Regions from separate parts of the Conexibacter sp. W3-3-2 genome, predicted to be linked through region 2. Evidence: riboswitches for the same ligand, from Rfam matches in the RefSeq annotation. Region 2 holds a riboswitch; the other holds the start of a gene.
The links. Region 2 has a riboswitch for S-adenosylmethionine ahead of GKE82_RS10060 (aminotransferase class V-fold PLP-dependent enzyme). Riboswitches for the same ligand answer to the same signal wherever they lie in the genome.
Positions count from the first base shown of each region.

Region 1 (3,394 bases), 1.6 Mb from region 2:
GTAGCCGTCGATCTCGACCGTCGGCAGGCCGAGCAGCCGCGGGACCTCGTCGACCTCGAGGACCAGGCGCCCGCCGAGGCGACGCAGACGCGCCGCGGTCACCACCGCCCAGAGGCGGAAGCGCGCGGCGCGCGAGAGCTGCAGGAGGCGTCCGACCATGCGGGTCGGGACGCTACCGGGAGTCGGGGGTCAGCAGCCGCCCGCGACCGCGGGCAGGACCTGCACCTCGGCGCCGTCGGCGACCTTCGTGTCGAGGCCGTCGCCGAAGCGGATGTCGTCGCCGCCGACGTACACGTTCACGAACCGGCGCAGCGACCCGTCCTCGTCGGCGAGGCGGTCCTTCAGCTCCGGGTGCACCTCGTACACGGCGGCGAGCACCTCGCCGACGGTGGCCCCGTCGACCTCGACGCTGGAGGCGCCGCCGGCGGCGGCACGCAGCTGGGTGGGCAGCTTGACCTTGATGCTCATCTACTTCGCGGCTCCAATCGCGAACGCGTCCTCGAACGCGTCGAACGTGGGATCGATGGTGTGGGTCTCGAACGTGTCGCGGACGGCGTCGAGGGTCTTCAGGCCGTCACCGGTGATCACGATGACGACGCGCTCGTCGCTGCCGATCTCGCCCTGCTCGGCGAGCTTCTGCAGCGTGGCGGTGGTGACGCCGCCGGCGGTCTCGGTGAAGATGCCGGTCGTCTCGGCCAGCAGCCGGATGCCCGCGCGGATCTCGTCGTCGGTGACGGCGGTGACGCCCCCGTCGCTGCGACGGGCGAGCTCGACCGCGTACGGGCCGTCGGCCGGGTTGCCGATCGCCAGCGACTTGGCGATCGTGTCCGGCTTGACCGGGCGGCAGACGTCGTGGCCGGCCTCGTAGGCCTGGGCGACGGGCGAGCAGCCGGTGGCCTGGGCGCCGTTCATCTTCGGCAGCGAGCCGGTGATGAGGCCGAGCTCCAGCCACTCCTCGAAGCCCTTGGCGATCTTCGTGAAGAGCGAGCCGGACGCGATCGGCGACACGATGCGGTCCGGGGTCTCCCAGCCGAGCTGCTCGGCGATCTCGTAGGCGATCGTCTTGGAGCCCTCGGCGTAGTAGGGGCGCATGTTGACGTTCACGAACGCCCAGCCCTCACGCTCGCCGCTGACCTCCGTGCAGAGCCGGTTGACGTCGTCGTAGTTGCCGTGGATGGCGACGACGTTCGTGCCGTACACGCCCGTGGCGAGGATCTTCTGCTCCTCGAGGTTCGCCGGGATGAAGACGTAGGACTCCATCCCGAGCGCGGCGGCCTGGGCGGCGACGGCGTTGGCGAGGTTGCCGGTCGAGGCGCAGGCGAGCACCTCGAAGCCGAGCTCGCGGGCCCGGGCGGTCGCGACGGACACCACGCGGTCCTTGAACGAGTGCGTGGGGTTCGCGGTGTCGTTCTTGACCCAGACCTCCTTGATCCCGAGCCGCTCGGCGAGCAGGTCCGCCTTGATCAGCGGCGTGCAGCCGGCCGGCAGGCCGACCTGCGGCGGGCCGCCGGCGAGCGGCAGGAAGTCCGCGTAGCGCCAGACGCTCTGCGGGCCGGCCTGGATGCGGCGGCGGGCCTCCGCCACGTCGGTGACGGGCTTGTGGGCGTAGGAGACCTCCAGCGGGCCGAAGCACCGCTCGCAGACGTAGTGGGCCTCCAGCGGGTACTCGGTCTTGCACTCCCGGCACTTCAGCGCTTCTGCAGCCATCAAAAAACCTCCGTCGGGTGGCGGAGGTTCCGGGAGGCGGTGCCTTGGAGCTCCGGCCACATCTGTCAGGAATTGGCACCTTTCGCGAGCGCTGCGCGAGCCGCTCTCGTGGTTGCCGGGGTTTCATCGGGCCAGTCCCTCCACCCCTCTGGATGTGTCCAGCTATGTGGCGCGGAGTCTACACACCGTCGCGGGCGGGACCAAGCCCCGCGGACCGGCGGCCCGCTTCACCGCTCGTTCACGCCCGGGGGTTCAGGCCGGGACGGGACGGCGGTAGGATGGACGGCGGTGCCCCCGATGACCGACGAGCCCCGAAGTCCCGATGCCCAGCCTGCCCAAGCCCCGCCTGCGGCGGCCGGCTCGCGGTCGCGGCTCGGCCGTCGCGCACGCTCCGGAGCCTGAGACCCCCAACGTCGAGGTCGTCGAGCACGACGGCCTGCGCTGGGTGAACATCGTCCAGCCGCGCCAGGTCGACCGGGCGTGGCTGGAGGAGCACTTCGCCTTCCACCCGCTCGACTACGAGGACGTCTTCTCGCGCAACCAGCGCCCGAAGGTCGACGAGTACGAGGACTACCTGTTCGTCGTCCTGCACTTCCCCGCCTTCGACAAGCAGGTCGGCCGTCTGAACGCCGCCGAGGTCGACGTGTTCGTCGGCCCCGACTTCGTGATCACGCTGCCCAACCAGCCGATCCAGCCGCTCGAGTACCTCTTCACCCAGGCCCAGCAGCGCGACGACGTCCGCGCGTCGCTGTTCGGCAAGGGCGCCGGCTACCTGCTCTACAAGATCGTCGACGACTGCGTCGACGCGTCGTTCCCGATGCTGCGCAAGATCGGCAACAAGCTCGAGCGGCTCGAGGAGGACATCTTCGAGGGCCGCTCCGGGGAGATCGTGCGCGACCTCTCCAACGCCAAGCAGGAGATCATCAACTTCCGCAAGATCGTGCGGCCGCAGCGCTCCGCGCTCGCCGACCTCGAGCGCACGAAGCGGTACATCCCCGACGACCTCGACATCTACTTCGACGACATCAACGACGCGTCGGAGCGGATCTGGGACATGCTCGAGAACTTCAAGGAGGTCGTCGAGGGCCTCGAGAGCACGAACGAGTCGGTGCTCTCCCACCAGCTCAACGACGTCCTGCGCGTGCTCACCGCGTTCAGCGCCGTGATGCTGCCGCTGACGTTCGTGGCGAGCATCTTCGGGATGAACGTGCACGTCCCCGGCCAGGACTCGATCACCGCGTTCTGGATCGTGATCGCGTTCATGGTCGGGCTGCTCGGCGGGATGTTCTACCTGTTCCGCCGCCGCGGCTGGCTGTGACCGCCCGGTCGCTCAGGCGGCCTTGACGGCGCGCTCGAGCAGGTACTGCGTGCCCTGCCCGCTGCGGTGCTCGCTGCGCAGCCCGGCGTCCGCCAGCGCCTCGTCCAGCTGCTCGAGCGTCACGGCGGACCCGAGCCAGGCCGGATCGTCGGTGCCCTTCGGCACGCGGCCGAGCAGCCGGTCGCGCAGCCGCGGACGCGGCACGTCCGCACGGTCGGACCGGTGCACCGATGGGTCGTTGCTCAGCTGGATGCACAGCCAGCCGCCCGGGCGCAGCACCCGACCGAGCTCGCGCACGTAGCCGAGCGTGATCCGCGGGTCGGGGATGTGCTGGAAGACGACGAACGAGATCGCCACGTCGACGCTGGC
Region 1 is NZ_WLYW01000001.1:423,452-426,845, reverse strand. It holds gene GKE82_RS02110 (acyltransferase) at 1-159, opposite strand, end outside; gene GKE82_RS02105 (ubiquitin-like small modifier protein 1) at 190-468, opposite strand; gene thrC (threonine synthase) at 469-1,707, opposite strand; SAM riboswitch class I at 1,763-1,866, opposite strand; gene GKE82_RS02095 (magnesium transporter CorA family protein) at 2,030-3,025, shown strand; gene GKE82_RS02090 (class I SAM-dependent methyltransferase) at 3,038-3,394, opposite strand, start outside.
Region 1: another riboswitch for S-adenosylmethionine. It lies ahead of thrC (threonine synthase); the one in region 2 lies ahead of GKE82_RS10060 (aminotransferase class V-fold PLP-dependent enzyme).

Region 2 (3,394 bases):
CCGCGGTCGCGGCCGGCTTGGCCCTCCAGGGCACGTCGACCGCGCAGTCCGCGCTGATGGTCATCGGGCTCGACCCGGGGGAGACGGGGGTGGACTGGGTGCCGCTGCTGCCGTGGATCGGGCCCTGCCTGCTGGGCGTCGCGCTCGGCGCGCTGCTCTACCCGGGCGGCGAGCGCCGCGCGCTGCTGCGCGGGCTCGGGGACGGCTCGCCGCGCGCGCACGCGGCGGGCGCGCCGGGCCGCCGGTCGCTGACGATCTACCTCGTGCACCAGCCGATCCTCATCGCGCTCGTGGCGGGCGCGCTCGTCGCGACCGGCACGCCGCTGGACCCCCGCTGACGGGCCCGCCCGTCCGCCGCGGCTCAGACCGTCAGCACGCGTGCGGCGTCGACCGCGGCGGCCGTGCACGGGGACCCGCCCGCGGTGGCACCCGCGACCAGCGGCTCGGGAAGCGTGCGGTCGTCGCGGGCGGGGGCCCACGTGCCGTCGTCGCAGCGGACGTACTCGCCGGCCGGCCCCTCGGTGACGAGCCGCTCGACCGCGGCCAGCAGCGCCTCGACGTCGGCGAGCGACGAGCACGCGCCGAGGCTCGCCCGCACCGCGCCCTCGGGCCGGCGCAGCACGCGCTCCAGAGCGATGTGCGCGCAGAAGCGGCCGTCGCGGACGCTGATCGCGTGCTCGGCCGCGAGCACCGCGCTGACGAGGCCCGGAGCGAGCCCGTCGACGGTGAACGCGACGACCCCGATCGCGTCGTCGGCGTCGTCGAAGAGCCGGTGCACGGCGACGCCGGGCAGCGCCTCCAGCCCGGTGAGCAGCCGCGCGTGGAGCGCCCGCTCGTGCGCCTCGAGCGCGCCCTCCGGGAGCGCGGCGAGCGTCCGGCAGGCGGCGGCGAGCGCGACGGCGCCGACGAGGTTCGGGGTGCCGCCCTCGTGGCGCTGCGGCGCGGCCGCCCAGTCGGTGCCGTCGCTGCGGACCTCCACCACCGCGCCGCCGCCCGCGAGGTGCGGGGGTGCCGCGTCCAGCCAGTCCCGCCGTCCGACCAGGGCGCCGGCGCCGAACGGCGCGTACAGCTTGTGCCCGGAGAACGCCACGTAGTCCACGCCCGAGGCGGCCAGGGAGATCCGCCGGTGCGGGGCGAGCTGGGCGGCGTCGACGGCGATCCGCGCGCCGTGCGCGTGGGCGAGCGCGGTGAGCCGCTCCAGCGGCAGGACCTCGCCGGTCACGTTCGACGCGCCGGTGACCGCGAGCAGCGCGGCGGGGCGCAGCGCGAGCTCCGCGGCGATCCGGGCGATCGTCTCCTGCACGGTCGTCGCCGCCGGGACGAGGCGGTGGGCGCCCGTGCGCCACGGCAGCAGGTTCGCGTGGTGCTCGACGTCCACGACGACGACCTCGCCGCCGCGCGCGGCGACCGCCGAGGCGAGCAGATTCAGGGCGTCCGTCGTGTTGCGCACCACCACGACGACGTCGTCCTCGCGTGCGCCGACGAACGTCCCGATCTCCCGGCGCGCCTCCTCGTAGCGGGCGGTCGCCACCTGCGAGGGCAGGCCGGCGCCGCGGTGCACGCTGCCCGACCAGGGGAGCGCGGCCGTGACCGCGTCGGCGACCGCCCGCAGCGCGGGCGCGGTCGCCGCGAGGTCGAGGTGCACGTGGCGGCGCGTGCCGCCGCCCAGCACGGGCAGCGGCAGGTCGGCGCCGACCACCGGCAGCAGCGGACGGGACGGGACGACGGGAACGACAGGGGTCATGCGAGCTCCTCGATATGGGTCCGGACCCACGTCGGGGTCCGCGCTTGCCACAGACCGTCCGGGGACGACTGTGCGGCCTGGTCCTCACCCGGGGCACCCCACCGCGGTTGGAGGGTTGCCGGCCAGCGAGCCGGGGCTTGACGCTGGCGCTCTTGACCGCGAGGGAGCGTAGCGCACCCGGCGACGAACTGCACCGATCCAGTGGACAAGTGTCGGACGCGCGCCGGCGCGACCGCGGGCCGTCAGCCGTCGAACCCGACCCGCGTGTCGGGCCCCTGATGCTCTTCGGCGAGCGCGGTGATCGCGTCGACGACCCGCCGCAGCTCCCCGACGTAGGGCCGGGCCGCCGCGCCGATGCGGTGCTCCTCGCGCTCGAAGGCGAGCGCGATCTCCCGGTAGTAGACGCGCGTCGCGAGACCCTGGCCCTGCTTGAACCGCGCCCACAGGTCGTCCCCGTGCGTGCGGTAGTCCAGCAGGATCGAGCGGGCGTTGTGGAGCTTGTCGGCCAGCGACACCCGCAGGGCGGCCGGCGACTTCTCCGGGAACGCGCGCACGTACGCGACCTTGCGCCGGTACCAGGCGGCACCGCGGTCGCGCGGGTCCCCGTCCTCGTCGTCGGGGACGTCGACCCGGTCGCTGTTGGCGAGCACGATCGCGGCGACCGGGCCCCCGAACCGCTCCTCGATCTCGGCGAGCGCCTCCCGGCCACCGCCGTCCTCGACGACGTCGTGCAGCAGCGCGCCGATCGCCTCGTCCTCGTCGCCGTGCATCTCCAGGACGAGCGACGCCACCGCGAGCAGGTGCGCCACGTACGGCACGGGCGTGCCCTCGCGCAGCTGCGTGGCGTGGTGCGCGGCCGCGTACGCGAGCGCGTCGTCGAAGCGGCCGGTGAGGAACGGGGCGTCGGTGTAGGACTCGGGCACGCCCCGGGAGCGTACGCGTCAGACGCGCACGAGGAGCTTGCCGGTGTTCGCCCCGGAGAACAGCTGGTTCAGCGCGTCGATCGTCGACTCGAACCCGTCGACCACCGTGTCGGTCCAGCGCAGGCGGCCCTCCGCGGCGAGCGCGGCCAGCGCGGCGATCGCCTCGGGGAAGCGGGCCGCGTGGTCGAGCACGAGGAAGCCGGTCATCGTCGCCCGCTGCATGATCAGCTGGCCGATCGCCCGTTGGCCCGGAACCGTCGAGCCCCCGCCGGGGCCGTAGTCGTTGTACTCGCTGATCATCCCGCACAGCGCGATCCGCGCCCCGATGTTCAGCCGCAGCAGGACCGCGTCCATGATCTCGCCGCCGACGTTCTCGAAGTCCGCGTCGACCCCGTCCGGCGTGGCACGCGCGAGCTGCTCGGCCCAGTCGAGGTCCTTGTAGTTCACGCACGCGTCGAAGCCGAGGTCCTCGACGACGTGCCGGCACTTCTCCGGGGACCCGGCGAGCCCGACGACGCGGGCGCCGCGCGCCTTGGCGAGCTGCCCGGCGATCGACCCGACGGCCCCGGCGGCCGCGGACACCACGACGGTCTCCCCGGCGGCCGGCCGGCAGATGTCCTCGATTCCGAGCCAGGCGGTGATGCCGGTGTGCCCGAGCGCGCCCAGCAGCGCCTGCGGCGGTGCGGGCAGCGGGTCGGGCAGCACGGTCAGCGGTGCCTCCAGCAGC
Region 2 is NZ_WLYW01000001.1:2,039,058-2,042,451, reverse strand. It holds gene GKE82_RS10065 (heparan-alpha-glucosaminide N-acetyltransferase domain-containing protein) at 1-338, shown strand, start outside; gene GKE82_RS10060 (aminotransferase class V-fold PLP-dependent enzyme) at 362-1,744, opposite strand; SAM riboswitch class IV at 1,780-1,902, opposite strand; gene GKE82_RS10055 (HD domain-containing protein) at 1,987-2,667, opposite strand; gene GKE82_RS10050 (NADP-dependent oxidoreductase) at 2,686-3,394, opposite strand, start outside.